DNA from 4 places in the Streptomyces sp. NPDC033845 genome. Region 2 is predicted to be linked to each of the others. Evidence: riboswitches for the same ligand, from Rfam matches in the RefSeq annotation. Region 2 holds a riboswitch; each other region holds the start of a gene.
The links. Region 2 has a riboswitch for cobalamin ahead of ACZ50K_RS08535 (ribonucleoside-diphosphate reductase subunit alpha). Riboswitches for the same ligand answer to the same signal wherever they lie in the genome.
Positions count from the first base shown of each region.

Region 1 (4,629 bases), on a different contig from region 2:
GGGTCAGGTCAGCGTGCAACGCACCCCAGCGCACGTTCGGTCGATGGAGCACCCCTCCAGGCAGCGCGACGCAAGGACGCCGAACGCGGCCGCTCCACCGACCCGCCCGGCGTTCCTGCGCGGTCCCCCTGCCGGCACGGCGACCGGTCAGGCGCTCGTGCGGGGAGTGCGCCGTGGCCGGGGTGCGGCGTCGAGGAGTGCGGACAGTCGTCGGCCGTCGGGGGCGGCGTCGGTGGTGCAGGATTCGACCGTGGGCAGGGCAGCGACCTGTGCGAGGGGGGTGGTGTCCTCAGCGGCGCCGGGTACGTGGGCCAGGACGACGACGAGGACTTTCTGGTCCTGGTCGGCGAGGTGGATGCTGATGCGTTTGCCGCCGTCGGCGACGGCCGCCGCGGCGAGGGTGCGGACGGCGCAGGCCAGGTCGTTCTCGTCGAGTCCCGAGTAGGCCCAGGACCGGACGATGTCCACGGTCTGGGTGGCGGCCTTGGCGGGGGCCCACTGGTCGGAGCGGAAGGTGAGGCCGGCGGTGCGCCGGTTGCGGATGGTCATCCGCGGCGAGGGCAGACCCACCGCCGTCCTGGTCTGCGAGGTGGGTCGGGGCAGCTCGACCGGCTTCTTCGGGGGCGGTGGGCTCTTCGGCGGGAAGCTGGGCGGCAACTTCGGTCCCCGGTCCTGCACTTCGCTGCTCATGGAGCAACGGTACGCCTGGGCGAGGGCCGGGCGAAGGCATTCCAGCAGGTCCACGGGCTTATCCGGCGCCATCGGCGGGACGGCCGGACCGCTCGCCTCAAGGCGCCTTCCTGGCCGGGGTGCCCCGGGCCGCACCCCACCTCACCGTGGGCGGGCAACCGGGTCCGGTCCTGCCCGCAGGGGTGAACACCCGGTGGATTCCGTCTCGGCAGTCAGAGCGACCACCGAGCAGATCACCGTCCAGGTGACCTGCAACACCACGGACGACCAGGGAAGGCCTCAGCACATCGTGGGCACTCAGGTGTTCGCACCCTGGCCCGGATCCGACACGGGAGCGTACACCTCATCACCGGCCTCACAGGAGGCGGTGTCGTTGCGGGGACTGAAAACCCCGTCCCCATGGTCATTACCCAGGCATGGGCACCGGCTCAAGACGCGCACGCCCCGCGGACCGCCTCCCGGTCGCACCGTCAGGCGCGGGGCGACGTCCGGTGGCCAGGGAGTCCTGCGGCGGCACCGATGTGACCACCGGTGATCGCCGAGCACTGACTGCGGGGCCGTGTGCCATCGGATCGATCACGGAACGTCTCATTCCCGCGTCTGAATGGTGGACGTCACTCGCCGCTGGACGAGATCGCCCCCTACTCTGACCGGGCAGCTGGTTCGCCCCGTCCGCCAGGCGGGATGCGTCGTAAGAGGGAACCCGGTGGGAATCCGGGACTGCCCCGCAGCGGTGAGCGGGAACGACCGCCGTCATAAGCACTGGGACCGGACAACGGTCCTGGGAAGCGACGGCCAGTAGGTGCCCGCCGGGAGACCGGCAGGCGTGCCCGCGAGTCCGAAGACCTGCCCGTTGCCCGCACGCGGACGATTCCGTGTGCGGACATCCCGGTGACCTCGTGGGCGGGTCGGCGTACACAGCGAGCGGCACGAGCGGCCTTGGTTCCGCGTCGTGGTCCGTGCGTTCTGTCGTTCCCTTCGCGTCCGCGTCCCGTTGCCGGGGCGTTTTCTGGACACATCTCGCGAAGGAGAGTTCCGTGACAGCGAAGCCCGCAGCCGCGGCATCACGAGCCACCGTGTACGGCTACCCCCGCCAGGGGCAGAACCGCGAACTGAAGAAGGCGATCGAGGGCTACTGGAAGGGCCGTGTCACCGCCGACGCCCTCCACGCCACCGCCGCCGAACTGCGCCGAACCAACTGGCAGCAGCTGGCCGACGCCGGTATCCACGAGGTGCCGACCGGCGACTTCTCGTACTACGACCACGTGCTGGACACCAGCGTCATGGTCGGCGCTGTCCCCTCCCGCCACCGTGCGGCGGTCGCCGCCGACGCCCTGGACGGGTTCTTCGCCATGGCGCGCGGCACCCAGGACGTGGCGCCGCTGGAGATGACCAAGTGGTTCGACACCAACTACCACTACCTGGTCCCCGAACTCGGCCCCGACACCGTCTTCACGGCCGACTCCAGCAAGCAGGTCGCCGAGCTGAAGGAGGCACTGGCCCTGGGCCATGACGCCCGCCCCGTGCTGGTCGGTCCGGTCACCTACCTGCTGCTCGCCAAGCCCGCGCCGGGGGTGGCCGCCGACTTCCAGCCGATCACCCTGCTGGACCGGCTGCTGCCCGTCTACGCGGAGGTCCTGGCCGACCTGCGGGCCGCCGGTGCCGAGTGGGTGCAGCTGGACGAGCCGGCGCTGGTGCAGGACCGCACCCCGGCCGAGCTGAACACCGCCGCCCGCGCCTACCGCGACCTCGGCGCGCTGACCGACCGGTCCAAGCTGCTGGTGGCCTCCTACTTCGGCCGGCTCGGCGACGCCCTCCAGATCCTCGCCGCCTCCCCGGTCGAGGGTCTGGCCCTCGACTTCACCGAGACCGGCGCATGCAACCTGGAGGACCTCGCCGCCGTCGGCGGCCTGCCCGGCAAGCGCCTGGTGGCGGGCGTGGTCAACGGCCGCAACATCTGGATCAACGACCACCAGAAGTCCCTGACCACCCTGGGCACCCTCCTGGGCCTGGCCGACCGGGTCGACGTCGCCGCCTCCTGCTCCCTCCTGCACGTCCCGCTGGACGCCACCGCGGAGCGCGACATCGACCCCCAGATCCGGCGGTGGCTGGCCTTCGCCCGCCAGAAGACCACCGAGATCGCCACCCTCGCCCGCGGCCTGTCCCAGGGCACCGACGCGATCACCGCGGAACTCTCCGCCAACCGCGCCGACCTCGCCTCCCGCGCGAACTCCGCCATCACCCACGACCCGGCCGTCCGCGCCCGCACCGCGGCCATCACCGACGCCGACGGACGCCGCGCCCAGCCGTACGCCGAACGCACCGCGGCCCAGCGCGCCCACCTCGGCCTGCCCCTGCTGCCCACCACCACGATAGGGTCCTTCCCCCAGACCGACGAGCTGCGCGTGGCCCGCGCCGACCTGCGCGCCGGCCGGATCGACGCCGCCGGGTACGAGGCACGGATCAAGGCGGAGATCGAGGAGGTCGTCTCCTTCCAGGAGAAGACCGGCCTGGACGTCCTGGTGCACGGCGAGCCCGAACGCAACGACATGGTCCAGTACTTCGCCGAGCAGCTCACCGGCTACGTCGCCACGCAGCAGGGCTGGGTCCAGTCCTACGGCACCCGCTACGTCCGCCCGCCGGTCCTGGCCGGGGACATCTCCCGCCCCGAACCGATGACGGTCCGCTGGACCTCCTACGCCCAGTCCCTGACCGCGAAGCCGGTCAAGGGCATGCTGACCGGCCCGGTCACCATGCTCGCCTGGTCCTTCGTCCGCGACGACCAGCCGCTCGGCGACACCGCCCGCCAGGTCGCCCTCGCCCTGCGCGACGAGGTCGGCGACCTGGAGGCCGCCGGTACCTCGGTGATCCAGGTCGACGAACCCGCCCTGCGCGAGACCCTCCCGCTGCGCGCCGCCGACCACGCCGGCTACCTGGCCTGGGCCACCGAGTCCTTCCGGCTCACCACCAGCGGCGTCCGTCCCGACACGCAGATCCACACCCACATGTGCTACGCGGAGTTCGGCGACATCGTCCAGGCCATCGACGACCTCGACGCCGATGTCATCAGCCTGGAGGCCACCCGCTCCCACATGCAGGTCGCCCGCGAACTCGCCGCCCACGGCTACCCCCGCGAAGCCGGCCCCGGCGTCTGGGACATCCACTCCCCGCGCGTCCCCGGCACCGAGGAAGCCGCGGACCTGCTCCGCACCGGCCTCAAGGCCATCCCGGCCGAGCGGCTGTGGGTCAACCCCGACTGCGGTCTGAAGACCCGAGGCTGGACCGAGACCCGCGCCTCCCTGGAGAACCTCGTCGCCGCCGCCCGCACGGTCCGCGCGGACCTGTCGGCTGACACCGGCTGACGGCTGACGGCTGACGGCTGACGGCTGACGGCTGACGGCTGACGGCTGACGGCTGACGGTCCGGGCGGGGCGCCACCGCGTCCCGCCCGGACAGTCCCCTGCCGGACAGGGCGGCCCGGCCCGCTACGGGGCCCGCCTGTGGAACGAGGCGTTCCGGCTCGCCCAGGACCTGCTGGACATCCCACACGGCACGATCCGGGCCACCGCCATCATCGAGACGGTCACCGCCGCCTTCGAGACGGAGGAGTTCCTCTACGAGCTCCGCGAACACGGCGCCGGGCACAACGCGGGCCGCTGGGACTACCTGATCGACGCCGAATCCGCCGCCCTGGCCAGGGACCGACCCAACGCGATGGGCGACCAGGCCCGCGAGATCCTCGAAGGAACGCTCGCGGCCCGTGAACCGCCCCCGTTCTTCACCCCCGAGGCCTACCGGCGGCATCTCGTCCGCCGGACGGAGGACTCCTGATGCCTTCGACGGGCGCCTGCCGCGCCGTGTGCCCGCGGGGCTGCCGGACTGGAACCGGTGCGCGGTCATGGGGGTCGTGAACGCGACCCCGACTCGTTCTCCGACGGC
Region 1 covers NZ_JBVIRI010000006.1:141,187-145,815, reverse strand. Annotated here, with positions in the region: gene ACZ50K_RS15380 (hypothetical protein) at 148-690, opposite strand; cobalamin riboswitch at 1,333-1,558, shown strand; gene metE (5-methyltetrahydropteroyltriglutamate--homocysteine S-methyltransferase) at 1,728-4,052, shown strand; partial or broken gene ACZ50K_RS15370 (malate synthase A) at 4,174-4,359, shown strand; partial or broken gene folP (dihydropteroate synthase) at 4,589-4,629, shown strand, end outside.
Region 1: it holds a riboswitch for cobalamin, as region 2 does, so the genes downstream of both, metE (5-methyltetrahydropteroyltriglutamate--homocysteine S-methyltransferase) here and ACZ50K_RS08535 (ribonucleoside-diphosphate reductase subunit alpha) in region 2, are expected to answer to the same signal.

Region 2 (4,629 bases):
GCGCCGTCCAGGACATGGTGACGCTGTTCTTCTCCACCCGGCGGGACGGCCGGTCGCTCGGCCAGATGGCCCGGGACGAGATCGGCCCGGTGGGCGGCGCGGCCGCGCTGATCGCCGTGTTCGCCATCATGATCATCCTGCTGGCGGTGCTCGCCCTGGTGATCGTGAACGCCCTCGCGCACTCCCCCTGGGGCGTCTTCTCCATCGGCATGACCATCCCCATCGCCCTCTTCATGGGCTTCTACCTGCGCGTGCTGCGGCCCGGCCGGGTCACCGAGGTCTCCGTCATCGGCGTGGCCCTGCTGCTGCTCGCCATCGTCGCGGGCGGCTGGGTCGCCGAGTCCTCGCTCGCCGACACCTTCACCCTGGAGAAGGAGACCCTGGTCATCTGGATGGTCGGGTACGGCTTCCTGGCCTCCGTGCTGCCGGTCTGGATGCTGCTCGCCCCCCGCGACTACCTCTCCACCTTCATGAAGGTGGGCACCATCGTGCTGCTCGCCGCCGGCGTGTTCATCGCGATGCCCACCCTGAAGATGCCCGCGGTCACCGACTTCGCCTCCCGCGGCGACGGCCCGGTCTTCGCGGGCTCGATGTTCCCGTTCGTCTTCATCACCATCGCCTGCGGCGCGCTCTCCGGCTTCCACTCCCTGGTCTCCTCGGGCACCACCCCGAAGATGATCCAGAAGGAGACCCAGGTCCGGATGATCGGCTACGGGGCCATGCTCACCGAGTCCTTCGTGGCCGTGATGGCGGTGATCACCGCCTGCATCCTGGAGCCCGGCCTCTACTTCGCCATCAACTCCCCCGCCGGCGTGGTCGGCACCACCGTCCAGTCCGCCTCCGAGGCGGTCACGAGCCTGGGCTTCGCGATCTCCCCGGAGGCCCTCGCCCGGGCCGCCCAGGACGTGGAGGAGGCCAGCCTGCTCTCCCGCACCGGTGGCGCTCCCACGTTCGCACTCGGCATGTCGGAGATCTTCTCCGCCGTCATCGGCGGCGCCTCCATGAAGGCGTTCTGGTACCACTTCGCCATCATGTTCGAGGCCCTGTTCATCCTGACCACGGTCGACGCGGGCACCCGGGTGGGCCGCTTCATGCTCCAGGACACCCTGGGCAACGTGCACAAGTCCTTCAAGGACGTCAGCTGGAAGCCCGGCGTCTGGCTGGCCAGCGCCGTGGTCGTCGGCGGCTGGGGCTACTTCCTGTGGGTCGGGGTCAAGGACCCGCTGGGCGGCATCAACCAGCTGTTCCCGCTGTTCGGGATCGCGAACCAGCTGCTGGCCGCGGTGGCCCTGGCCGTCTGCACCACCCTGCTGGTCAAGTCCGGCCGGCTCAAGTGGGCCTGGGTCACCGGGGTCCCGCTGGTCTGGGACGTGGCGGTCACCCTCACCGCCAGCTACCAGAAGATCTTCTCCGCCGACCCCAAGGTCGGGTTCTTCGCCCAGCGCGACAAGTACCAGACCGGGATCGACGCCGGCGAGATCATCGCTCCCGCGAAGTCCCTGGACGACATGCGGACCGTGGTCACCAACTCCACCGTGGACGGGGTGCTCTGCGCCCTCTTCGCGCTGCTGATCATCGTGGTGCTGGTCGACGCCGCGCGCACCTGTCTGAAGGCGGTCGCCGACCCCGGGTCCGTACGCCTCTCCGAGGTGCCCTGGACCGAGTCGAAGATCATCGCCCCGGCCGGGATGCTCCCCACGCCCGAGGAGCGGGCCGAACTCACCGCCGCCGGGCTGGACTCGGGCGGCGGCAAGGTCCAGGAGCCGGTGGCATGACCGTACGGCGGGTGCTGGGCCGGATCCGGTACTTCCTGCGGGAGTTCTCCGGGGAGGCCGCCTACGACCGCCACGTGGCCCATCTGCGCGCCCACGACCCGGCGGCCGAGGTGCCCACCCGGCGGGCCTTCGAGCGGGCCCGCACGGACGCCCGCGAGGCCGACCCCCGCGAGGGCTTCCACTGCTGCTGACCCCGCCGCCGCCCCCGCACTCCCGGCCGAGGGCCCCCGCCGCACCCCGCGGCGGGGGCCCTCGGGCTTCCGGCACACTCGACGGCATGGACATCGTGATCAGGGCGGCGGATCCCGCCGAGTACGCCGAGCTGGGGGAGATCACCGCGCAGGCCTACCTCGGGGACGGGCTGCTCGACTTCAACGGCGAGGACAGCGACTACGAGAAGGTGCTGCGGGACGTGGCCGGGCGGGCCGCCGACGGGGAGGTGCTGGTGGCCGTCCTCGACGGGCGGCTGCTGGGCGGTGTGACCTTCGCCGCCCCCGGGAGCCGGCTCTGCGACATCGCCGGGCCCGGCGAGGCCGAGTTCCGGATGCTCGCGGTGGCCGCCGCGGGCCGCGGCCGGGGTGCCGGCGAAGCCCTCGTACGGGCCTGCGCCGAGCGGGCCCGGGCGCTCCCGGGAGTGACCCGGCTGGTGCTCTCCACCCAGCCGAAGATGGCCTCGGCGCACCGGATCTACCAACGGCTGGGCTTCGTCCGGACCCCGGATCGGGACTGGTCCCCGCTGCCCTCCGTACCACTGTGGACCTACGCAATGGAGCTGGACGCGCCGGTACGGTAGCCGCGCCGACACTACATGTGGGGGGTCACGCATCCGCGGCCCCCCACATGTATGCTCATGCCTGCTGTCGCCGCAGGGGAATCCGGTGCGAATCCGGAACTGTCCCGCAACGGTATGAAACGCACACTTTCGCGCTTCGAGTCCGAGCACCTGCCCGCAGCGCGCCCTGGCCGCCCGGTCCGGGTGCCGATTCGTCCGGGCCTCGCGGTTGGGCCGGTGGACGCCATGCGGTGGTGAACGCGTTCCCGCCACGCCCGCATGTGCTTCCTCGCGCCCCGCTCCCGTAGGTGACCGGGCCGAGCGAGGGAGAGCTCCCCCCGTGACCATCGCGCCTGCCGCACCGCGCGCCGAGTCCGCCGACCCGTCTTCCGAGGGGCCGGGGGCCGCACTCCTGCGGACTCTCACCGAGCTGACGGCCGACCTGCCCGACACCGACCCCGGCCGGGTCGCCGCCGCCGCCCTGCGCGGCCGCAGCGCCGCCGCGGACGAGGCCGAGCTGCGCGGTCTGGCCACCGAGGCGGCCGCCGGGCTGATCTCCGAGGACCCGGCCTACTCCCGGCTCGCCGCCCGTCTGCTGACGCTGGCCGTCGCCGACGAGGCCGCCGGCCAGGGCTCCGGCTCCTTCGCCGAGTCGGTGGCCGTCGGCCACCGCGAGGGCCTGATCGCGGACCGCACCGCCGCGTTCGTCGCCACCCACGCCGCCCGGCTGGACTCCCTGGTCGAACACGCCCTCGCGGAGGGCGCGGACGACCGCTTCGGCTTCTTCGGCCTGCGCACCCTGCACAGCCGCTACCTGCTGCGCCACCCGATCACCCGCCAGGTGATCGAGACCCCGCAGTACTTCATGCTCCGGGTGGCCTGCGGCCTCGCCGCGGACGAGTCCGTCACGGCCGTGGAGGAAGTGGCCTCGCTCTACCGGCTGATGAGCCGGCTGGACTACCTGCCGTCCTCCCCCACCCTCTTCAACTCCGGTACCCGGCACCCGCAGATGTCCTCCTGCTACCTGCTGGACTCCCCGCTGGACGAGCTGGACTCCATCTACGACCGCTACCACCAGGTCGCCCGGCTCTCCAAGCACGCCGGCGGCATCGGCCTCTCGTACTCCCGGATCCGCGCCCGCGGTTCGCTGATCCGCGGCACCAACGGCCACTCCAACGGCATCGTGCCGTTCCTGAAGACCCTGGACGCCTCGGTGGCCGCGGTGAACCAGGGCGGCCGCCGCAAGGGCGCCGCCGCCGTCTACCTGGAGACCTGGCACGCGGACATCGAGGAGTTCCTGGAGCTCCGCGACAACACCGGCGAGGACCAGCGCCGCACCCACAACCTGAACCTGGCGCACTGGATCCCGGACGAGTTCATGCGCCGGGTCAACGCCGACGCCGACTGGTCGCTGTTCTCCCCGGCCGACGTGCCCGAGCTGGTCGACCTGTACGGCGCCGAGTTCGAGGAGGCCTACCGCAAGGCCGAGGATGCCGGGCTGGCCAAGAAGACCATGCCGGCCCGCGAGCTGTACGGCCGCATGATGCGCACCCTCGCGCAGACCGGCCAGGGCTGGATGACCTTCAAGGACGCCTCCAACCGGACCGCGAACCAGACCGCGCTGCCCGGCACCGTGGTCCACTCCTCCAACCTGTGCACCGAGATCATCGAGGTGACCAACGACGAGGAGACCGCGGTCTGCAACCTCGGCTCGGTCAACCTCGGCGCCTTCGTCCTCCCCGGCACGGGTGAGATGGACTGGGAGCGGCTGGACGAGACCGTCCGCACCGCCGTGACCTTCCTGGACCGGGTGGTGGACATCAACTTCTACCCGACCGAGCAGGCCGGCCGCTCCAACGCCAAGTGGCGCCCGGTGGGCCTGGGCGCCATGGGCCTCCAGGACGTGTTCTTCCAGCTCCGGCTGCCCTTCGACTCGGCCGAGGCCAAGGCCCTGTCCACGAGGATCGCCGAGCGGATCATGCTGGCCGCGTACGAGGCCTCCGCCGATCTGGCCGAGCGCCAGGGCCCGGTCCCGGCCTGGGCCGAGACCCGGACCGCGCAGGGTGTGCTGCACCCCGACCA
Region 2 covers NZ_JBVIRI010000003.1:323,974-328,602, forward strand. Annotated here, with positions in the region: gene ACZ50K_RS08520 (carbon starvation CstA family protein) at 1-1,775, shown strand, start outside; gene ACZ50K_RS08525 (CstA-like transporter-associated (seleno)protein) at 1,772-1,966, shown strand; gene ACZ50K_RS08530 (GNAT family N-acetyltransferase) at 2,053-2,568, shown strand; cobalamin riboswitch at 2,620-2,740, shown strand; gene ACZ50K_RS08535 (ribonucleoside-diphosphate reductase subunit alpha) at 2,888-4,629, shown strand, end outside.

Region 3 (4,629 bases), on a different contig from region 2:
GGATCGTGCTGCACGGCAACGCCAAGTCCCCGGAGGACCTGGCGTCCGCGCTGCGGCTCGGGGTGGGCCGGATCGTGATCGACAGCCCGTCCGAGATCGCCCGGATCGCCGCCGCCGTCGGGCCGGGCGGCCGTCAGAAGGTGCTGGTGCGGGTGGTCCCCGGCGTCTCGGCCGGCGGCCACGACAAGATCCGCACCGGCACCGAGGGCCAGAAGTTCGGGCTCTCCCTCGGTGACGGCGGCGCCCGGCACGCCGTCAGCCGGATCCTGGGACAGCCGCGGCTCGAACTGACCGGTCTGCACTGTCACATCGGATCCCAGATCACCGAGGTCAAGCCCTATCTGGTGGCGCTGCGCCGGATGGTCGGGCTGATGGCCAGGATCCGCGAGGCCCACGGGGTGGTGCTGCCCGAGCTGGACATGGGCGGCGGTCACGGGATCGCCTACCGGCCGGGCGAACCGTCCCTCGACCCCGCCGCGCTCGCCCGGCGGATGCGCGCCGAACTGGTCGCCGGCTGCGCCGCGGCCGGGCTGGCGGTGCCCCGGCTGGCCGTCGAGCCGGGGCGGGCCGTGGTGGGCCCGGCCGGGGTCGCGCTCTACCGGGTGCTCAGCGTCAAGCGGGGCGGCGGGAAGCTGTTCGTCGCCGTGGACGGCGGGATGGCCGACAACCCGCGGCCCGCGCTGTACGGGGCGCGCTACGCGCCCATGCTGCTGGGGCGGAGTTCGACGGCCGGGGCGGCCGTGGCCACGGTGGTCGGCCGGCACTGCGAGGCGGGTGATGTGCTCGCCGCGGACGTGGAGTTGCCGGGCGACGTCCGCCCGGGCGATCTGCTCGCCGTGCCGGTGGCGGGGGCCTACCAGCTGTCCATGGCCTCCGGCTACAACCTGGTCGGCCGGCCGGCGGTGGTCGCCGCCCATGCGGGCGAGGCCAGGCTGCTGGTCCGGCGCGAGACCCTGGAGGACTACCGGAGCCGGGACGTCGGCGCCTGATCCGGCCGCGGCCGCCGCCTGGTACGGGCCCCCGCCGGCCGGGGGTCCGGACCGGGCGTGGCGGGTCAGGCGCCCCAGCGGAGCGCGATGGTGTCGCCCACGTTGATCACCTTGTTGCGGGCGGCTCCGGCGAACGCGGAGCCGTCCACGCTGACCTTCCAGGTGTTCGAGCCGCTGTTGGCCTTGCCGTTGACGGCGGTGATGGTGCCGGTGCCGGAGGCCGGGGTCACGCTGGTGACGCAGCCGGCCGGAGCGGCGGCGCCGGTGGCGGCGGCGAGTACGTCCCCGAGGGTGCTGGTGGTGCCGGTCGGGGTGAGGGTGACCGAGCAGGCCTTGAGGCCGCCGGCCCCGTCGTCCACGGTCAGGGCCAGCCGGGTGGTCGTGCCGGCGGTGAACGTCGGCTGGGCGACCCACTTGGGGGCTCCGGGGGTGACCGGGGTCGGCGGGGCGGTGGTGAAGCCGCCGCCGGCGACCGCGCGGAGGGCGTCGATCGAGGCGTAGGCGGTGGGCGCGGTGTCGGCCGGCTTGTACTTGAAGCCGCCGGCCGGGTTGAACTGGTTGGCGATCAGGAAGTCGATCGGGGTCTTCCCGGAGGCGGTGAGGAAGTCCCCGGTCTGCGGGTTGATGCCGCAGGCGTTGAGCCCGGCGACGGCCCAGCCGTTGGAGCTGGTGTTGACCCCGTAAAGGGAGTTGAAGGCGCCGGTGGACGACACCAGGGTGGTCCTGAGGAAGTTCTTGGCCTGGACGAGGTCCGGGTCGCCGGCGGGTATCCCGGAGGCGCAGAGGGCGGCCATGGCGGCGCCGGTCATGTCGACGTCGCCGGGGGCGTTGAGGACGGTGGGGTTGCCCTCGCCCTTCTGGTAGGTCCAGCCGCCGTCCACGTGCTGGTTGGCGCGAATCCGGGAGACCAGCGCGTCGGTCAGCTTCTGGGGGACGCGGGCCGTGCCGCCCTGGGTCTTCGCCCCGCCGAGCGCGAGGGCGGCGAACACGGTGCCGTTGAAGTTCGAGGAGGGGCCGAAGTAGCCGGGTTCGGCGGTCTGCCAGTAGGAGTAGACGTGGGCGATCAGATTGCGGGAGGCGGAGACCCGGGCCGGGTCGATGCCGGCCGCGTACGCGTTGAGGGCGGCGCGCTCGTAGTCGGTGACCACCGGGGAGGCGGAGGGCCAGGCCGCCGTGGAGAGCAGGTTCCGGTAGACGGTGCGGGCGTTCTTCGTGGTGTCCCCGCCGGGGGTGACGTCCACCACGGCCGTACCGGCGGCGGCGAGGGCGCTGAACGCCCACTCGTTGGAGAGTCCTGAGCCGGCGTAGGCGCCGCTGGGCGCCTGGAGGGACCTGAGGTAGGCGACGCCGTTGGTCTTCGAGGTGGCGATCTGCGCCGGCGTCGAGGTCGCGGAGGCGGGCAGCACGGTGAGGGCGAACGCGCCGAGGGCGGCGGGTCCCGCGAGCGCGAGGCGGCGGGGGGTACGGGGACGGGACATGGCCTGCTCCTGGAATCGGCGGGCGCCGGCCGCTCCGGACGCGCCGAGGGCGTCCGTGCACGGGGCACGGCCGGGGGCGTGGCCGGAGAGCCGCCGCCCGGAACGCGTGGTACGGCTTCCTGTACTGCGTCGCCGGATGGGCATTCGGGCTCGGAGACGGCCCCCGCCGTCCCACACCGCTGCGCGTCAGCTCCGGATTCGCACCGGATTCCCCCATGTGGCAGCCCAGGACGCTACCCGAGCGGCGAAACGACCGCCAGCCGACCGGTCTTGACGGGCCGTACGGATCGGTGTTCCATTCCGCGTGACAACTGCTCAGTCCCAGGGGAAGCCGGTGCGATTCCGGCGCTGACCCGCAACCGTGGGCCCGGATCTCCCGGGCGAGCCGGATTGCCTGGGGCCGGGTCACAGTACGAAGAGCGCCGTCGTGGACTGCGGTGTGGTCGTCCCCGCCTCCCCATGGCGCAGCGAGCCGTGCGGGGGCCTTCCGCCACGCACCCGTCCGCCCGGCAGAGACGAGGGCCGCGGTGGGGACCGAACAGAGGGCGCCACGGCGCCCCGTGACGGGGCGGCGGCTGCTGTCCCTGCTGACCGCCTCCTTCCTGACGCTCGGGGCGGGCGCGGCCCTGCTCTCGGCCCCCACCCCGGCGAGCGCCGACCCCGTCGCGAAGTGCTCGCCGGTCAAGGGGGCCCTGGTCGCGGTGGACTTCCGGCCGTTCGGCGGCACGGTGGAGAAGGGCTGTGACACCACCCCCACCACCGGCTACGAACTGCTGCACACCGCCGGGTTCACCACCACGGGCACCGTCCACGACGGCCCCGGCTTCATCTGCCGGATCGGGCTCAAGTCCTTCCAGGGCGGCAGGCAGTACCCCACCCCGGCCAAGGAGCCCTGCGTGCTCACCCCGCAGGCCACCGCCTACTGGTCGTACTGGATCGCCTCGCCGGGGCAGCGGAAGTGGACCTACAGTCCGCTCGGGTCGATGGCCCGGAACCCGAAGGCCGGCGATGTGGAGGCCTGGGTGTTCGGCGGCACCGACGTCGGCGGCACCAAGGGGAAGCCCTCCTTCACCCCCGATGACGTCCGGGGGTTCAGCACCCCCGACCCGGCGGTCCCGACGGTCCCGCCCAAGGTGCCCGCGGGCTCGGTGGACGTGCCCGCCGCCCTCCGCTGGATCGGCGGCAGGGTGAAGGACGGGCGGGTGGTCGACGAGGGGTCCACCACCGTCAACCACCTCCTCACCACCGAGGCGGTGTTCGCCCTGGCGGCCTCCGACCGCAAGAGCCCGGCGGCCAGGAAGGCCGCGGAGTTCCTCGCGGACCCCGCGCAGACCGAGGCGTACGCCTATCCGAACGGCCGGGACGCGATACCCGACGCCACGGCCGCGGCACGGCTGGCGCTGGTGGCCGAGGCCACCGGGCTGGACCCGCGCGCGTTCGGCGGCCGCGATCTGCTCGGGGACCTGGTGAAGTACGCCTGCCCGCGGGACATCGGCGACGGGGACACCGTCGACGGCTGTCTGACCAAGGGGGACTTCCGCACCACCGGGCAGTCCGATGCCCAGGCCATGGCCGTGATCGCCCTGGTCAACGCGGGGGTGGCGCCCCCGGCGGGCTCGGTGGCCCGGCTGACCGGACTCCAGTGCGAGGACGGCGGGTTCACCTCCGTCCTGATCCGGTCCGGCGGCTGGTGCGACAGCGAGGCCGGCTCCACCGGGCTGATCACCCTGGCGCTGGCCCGGGCCGGCGGCCATGAGCCGGCCGTCCAGAAGGCCCGCGCCTTCCTGAAGAAGTCCCAGCTGAGGACGGGCGCCTGGCCCGCCCTGCACTACGAGACCACCGGCAACCCGGCCGCGACCGCCTGGGCGGCCCAGGCGCTGCGGGCCCTCGGCGACGAGGCCTTCGCGGACGCGGGCCTCTCCTGGCTCTCCGGGCGCCAGCTGGCCTCGGGCGGGTTCGGCTTCGGGGAGGAGGACACCGAGTCCCGGCTGTTCCCGACCGCCACGGCGGCCGTCGCCGGGGCCGGCAGCGATCTGGGCGCCCTGACCGCCAAGCCGGCCGTGCCGCCGACGGTCCCCCCGACGACCCCGCCCACCGGCCCCACCAAGCCCCCCACCACCCCGCCGACCGCTCCCCCGGCCGGTCCCGGTCCGGACCTGCGG
Region 3 covers NZ_JBVIRI010000004.1:563,912-568,540, reverse strand. Annotated here, with positions in the region: gene lysA (diaminopimelate decarboxylase) at 1-989, shown strand, start outside; gene ACZ50K_RS12200 (prenyltransferase/squalene oxidase repeat-containing protein) at 1,055-2,467, opposite strand; cobalamin riboswitch at 2,586-2,724, opposite strand; gene ACZ50K_RS12195 (prenyltransferase/squalene oxidase repeat-containing protein) at 2,995-4,629, shown strand, end outside.
Region 3: it holds a riboswitch for cobalamin, as region 2 does, so the genes downstream of both, ACZ50K_RS12200 (prenyltransferase/squalene oxidase repeat-containing protein) here and ACZ50K_RS08535 (ribonucleoside-diphosphate reductase subunit alpha) in region 2, are expected to answer to the same signal.

Region 4 (4,629 bases), on a different contig from region 2:
GCCGGCCGTGGCCTCCGTGCTGCTGGACCTGGGCCGCCGGAGCCAGCTCCTCGCGGAGCGGCTGGCCGAAGGCGCGGACGGGGACGGACGGAACGGAACCCCGGGCACACCGCGCGCACCGCGCTCACCGCACGAGGAGATCCGGGAGTTCTTCTACCGCCGCCGGAACTACCTCCACGACACCGACCTCGCCGCCGAGAACCTGGCCCGCGAGATCGGCCTCCGCCCCGGAGAGGTGCTCCGGGTGCTGTCGGACCGGCTTACCGGCCACCACGGGATCCGTCTCGGATCCGGCTCCGACCGCCTCCACCACTACGACGCGGAGGCCCGCGTCCTGCACCTGTCCGGCCGGCTCCGCCCCGGCCAGCAGGCCTTCCGGATGGCCACCCAGCTCGCCCTCCTGGAACACGGAGCCGAGCTGGACCGGCTGGCCGCAGAGGACTTCCCGCCCGGCTCCCCGGCCCACGGGCTGGCCCGGATCGGCATCGCGAACTACTTCGCCGCCGCCCTGATCCTGCCGTACCAGGCCTTCCACCGGGCCGCCGAGGAGTTCCGGTACGACATCGAGCGGCTCACCGACCACTTCGGGCTCGGCTACGAGACGGTCTGCCACCGGCTCAGCACCCTGCAACGCCCCAGGCTGCGCGGGGTCCCCTTCTCCTTCGTGCGGGTCGACCGGGCCGGGAACATGTCCAAACGGCAGTCGGCCACCGGATTCCACTTCTCCCGGGCTGGCGGCACCTGCCCGCTGTGGAACGTCTACGAGGCCTTCGCCGCCCCCGGGCGCATCCACGTCCAGGTCGCCGCCATGCCCGACGGCCAGCGGTACCTGTGGACGGCCCGGGCCGTGACCCGGCACCGGGGCGGCTGGGGCGAGCCCGGCAAGACCTTCGCCATCGGCCTCGGCTGCGAGATCCGGCACGCCTCCCGGCTGGTCTACTCCGACGGCCTCGACCTGGACAACACGGCGGCGGCCACCCCCATCGGCATGGGCTGCCGGCTCTGCGAACGCCTCGACTGCCCCCAGCGCGCCGTCCCGCCACTCGGCCGGACCCTGGCCGTCGACGAGAACAGCAGCACCTTCATCCCCTACCCCGTGGCCCCCGACCGGGTCTGACGAGGACTCAGACCCGGCCCAGTCGCCGCGCCTCCGCCCCGGTCACCGGGTCCCCGGCCCGTACGCCGTGCAGGACGTGGGCGAGGACCTCGGCGCCGCGGACCACGCGCGGGCCCGGCCGGTTGAAGTACGCGGGACCGTCCAGGACCCACACCTCCCCGGCCCGTACGGCGGGCAGCTCCGCCCAGCCCGGCAGCCCGGTCAGGAGCCCGATCTCCGACAGGGTCCGCCCGGGCGGGAAGCCGCACGGCAGGACGAGGACCACGTCCGGGCGTGCGGCCCGCACCGCATCCCAGGTCATGGGCCTGGTGTGTTCGCCGGGCGCGGCCAGGAGGGCCTCGCCGCCCGCGGCGGCGATCTGCTCCGGGACCCAGTGGCCGGCCGGCCACAGCGGGTCCAGCCATTCCACGGCGACCACCCGCGGCCGGTCCCGGCCGGCGGTGAGCCGGCGGACCTCGTCCAGCCGCCCCCGCAGTTCGGTGCGCCGCCGCTCGGCCCGCTCCCGCACCCCGAGCAGGTCCCCCACGGTGACCAGGCAGTCCAGTACGTCGTCCAGGGTCTTCGGTTCCAGGCTCAGCACCCGGGGTCCGGTGTCCATGACCCGCACGGCCCGGGAGACGGCCCGGTAGGACACCGCGCAGACCTCGCACAGGTCCTGGGTGAGCAGCACGTCCGGCGCGAGCGCGGCGAGGGCCTCCGTGTCCAGGGTGTAGAGGGAGGACCCGGAGTGGGCGGCCCCGCCGACCGCCTCGGAGATCTCCCGGCTGCTGAGTTCGTCCGGGTCGAACCCGGCGCGGGTGATGACGGGGACGGAGGCGACCTCGGCGGGTGGCCAGTCGCATTCGTGGGTGCGTCCGACCAGGTCACGGGCGAGTCCGAGGTCCGCCACGAGGTCCGTGGCCGCCGGGAGCAGCGAGACGATGCGCATCCCTTGAGGGTAGGCGCGGCATGGCGCGAGGGCGGACGCGCGGCATGTCCCGAGGCAGGCACGTGGCCGGAGGCCCTGGACTTACTAGGACGTCCAACTATATGTTCGTGGCACAAGGTCCGCGGTGCAGGGAAGCCGGTGAGAAACCGGCACGGTCCCGCCACTGTGACCGGGGAGTGTGCTGCCATCCACACGCCACTGACGAGGTCTGTCGGGAAGGCGGGCGGCACGCGGGGATCCGGGAGTCAGGATACCGGCCGCGGATTGTTCCGTGTTGTCCACGAGGATGGAGCAGACACGCATGGCACCGGTTTGTACCCACGACCCTGGTGATCCGGCGGAGCGCACCCCCACCACTTCCGTGCGCTCGTAGTTCCCACGGCCTTCCGCAGCGGCGCACCCCCATCCGGGTGCCGTCCGCCGGCTCGCCGTGCCATCCCCGGATCCCACCTGACGAGAGCAGGCACCCATGGTCCGTGAACTCACCCACTTCATCGGCGGAAAGCACACCCCCGGCACCTCCGGGCTCTACGCCGACGTGTACGACCCGAACACCGGTACCGTCCAGGCCCGCGTCCCCCTGGCAGGACGGGCCGACACCGAAGCCGCCATCGCCAACGCCCAGGAGGCGCAGGCGGAATGGGGCCAGTGGAACCCGCAGCGGCGGGCCCGGGTCCTGCTCCGCTTCCTCCAACTCGTCGAGGGAGAGCGGGAGGACCTGGCCCGACTGCTCTCCTCCGAGCACGGGAAGACTGTCGCCGACGCCCACGGGGACCTCCAACGAGGCCTGGAAGTCGTCGAGTTCGCCGCCGGCATTCCGCACCTCCTCAAGGGGGAGTTCACCGACAACGCGGGCACCGGCATCGACGTGCACTCACTGCGGGTCCCGCTCGGCGTCGTCGCCGGCATCACCCCCTTCAACTTCCCCGCCATGATCCCCCTCTGGCAGGCCGCACCCGCCCTGGCCTGCGGAAACGCGTTCGTCCTCAAACCCTCCGAACGCGATCCCTCCGTACCGCTGCGCCTCGCCGAACTGTTCCTGGAGGCCGGCCTCCCGCCCGGCGTCCTCAATGTCGTCAACGGTGGCAAGGAATCCGTCGACACCCTCCTGGAGGACCCGCGGGTCCAGGCCCTCGGGTTCGTCGGCTCGACCCCGATCGCCGCGCACATCTACGCCACCGCCGCCGCCCACGGCAAACGCGCCCAGTGCTTCGGCGGCGCCAAGAACCACATGATCGTGATGCCGGACGCCGACCTCGACCAGGCCGTCGACGCCCTCATCGGCGCAGGCTACGGCTCGGCCGGCGAGCGCTGCATGGCCATCGCCGTCGCCGTACCCGTGGGCGAGGAGACGGCCGACCGGCTCGTCGCCGCCCTCAAGGAGCGCATCGCCACCCTCAGGATCGGCCGCTCCGACGACCCCGAGGCAGACTTCGGCCCCCTGGTCAGCCGGGACGCCCTCGACCGGGTCCGCCGCTACGTGGACATCGGCGCGGGCGAAGGGGCCGAACTCGTCGTCGACGGCCGCGGATTCACCCTCGAAGGCCACGAGAACGGCTACTTCGCCGGCGCCACCCTCTTCGACCGCGTCTCCCCGCAGATGCGCATCTACCGCGAGGAGATCTTCGGCCCCGTCCTGTCCGTGGTCCGCGCCGCCGACTTCGAGGAAGCGCTGCGCCTGCCCACCGAGCACCCCTACGGCAACGGCGTGGCCATCTTCACCCGCGACGGGGACACCGCCCGCGAGTTCACCCGCCGGGTGGGCGCCGGCATGGTCGGCGTCAACGTGCCCATCCCCGTCCCCGTCGCCTACCACACCTTCGGAGGCTGGAAGCGGTCGGGCTTCGGCGACCTCAACCAGCACGGCCCCGACTCCATCCGCTTCCACACCCGCACCAAGACCGTCACCTCGCGCTGGCCCTCCGGGGTCAAGGAGGGCGCGAGCTTCACCATCCCCACGATGGGGTGACCGAAGTGACCACCACCCTCACCGAGGACCAACTGGCCCTGGCCGAGGTCACCCTCGACTTCGCCCAGGAGCAGCTGGCCCCCCACGCGGTCCTCTGGGACCAGACCAAGCACTTCCCCGTCGACGTGCTCCGCCGGGCCGCCGCGCTCGGCCTCGGCGGGGTCTACGTCCGCGAGGAACACGGCGGTTCGGGCCTCTCCCGCAGCGACGGCGTCCTCGTCTTCGAGACCCTCGCCACCGGCTGCCCCTCCATCGCCGCCTACCTCTCCATCCACAACATGGTCGCCTGGATGATCGACCGCTACGGCGACCCCGCACAGCGCGCCCGCTGGCTCCCCGGCCTCTGCTCGGCCGAGACCCTGGGCAGCTACTGCCTCACCGAACCCGGAGCCGGCTCCGACGCCGCCGCGCTGCGCACCCGGGCCGAACGCCAGGGCGACCACTACGTACTGAGCGGGGTCAAGCAGTTCATCTCCGGCGCCGGAGATGCCGGGGTCTACGTGGTCATGGCCCGGACCGGCGACCCCGGCCCTGCCGGAATCACCGCGTTCGTGGTCGAACGCGAGGACCCCGGAGTGTCCTTCGGCCCCAACGAACAGAAGATGGGCTGGAACG
Region 4 covers NZ_JBVIRI010000006.1:52,429-57,057, forward strand. Annotated here, with positions in the region: gene ACZ50K_RS14970 (short-chain fatty acyl-CoA regulator family protein) at 1-1,117, shown strand, start outside; gene ACZ50K_RS14975 (ABC transporter substrate-binding protein) at 1,125-2,045, opposite strand; cobalamin riboswitch at 2,151-2,321, shown strand; gene ACZ50K_RS14980 (CoA-acylating methylmalonate-semialdehyde dehydrogenase) at 2,515-4,014, shown strand; gene ACZ50K_RS14985 (acyl-CoA dehydrogenase family protein) at 4,020-4,629, shown strand, end outside.
Region 4: it holds a riboswitch for cobalamin, as region 2 does, so the genes downstream of both, ACZ50K_RS14980 (CoA-acylating methylmalonate-semialdehyde dehydrogenase) here and ACZ50K_RS08535 (ribonucleoside-diphosphate reductase subunit alpha) in region 2, are expected to answer to the same signal.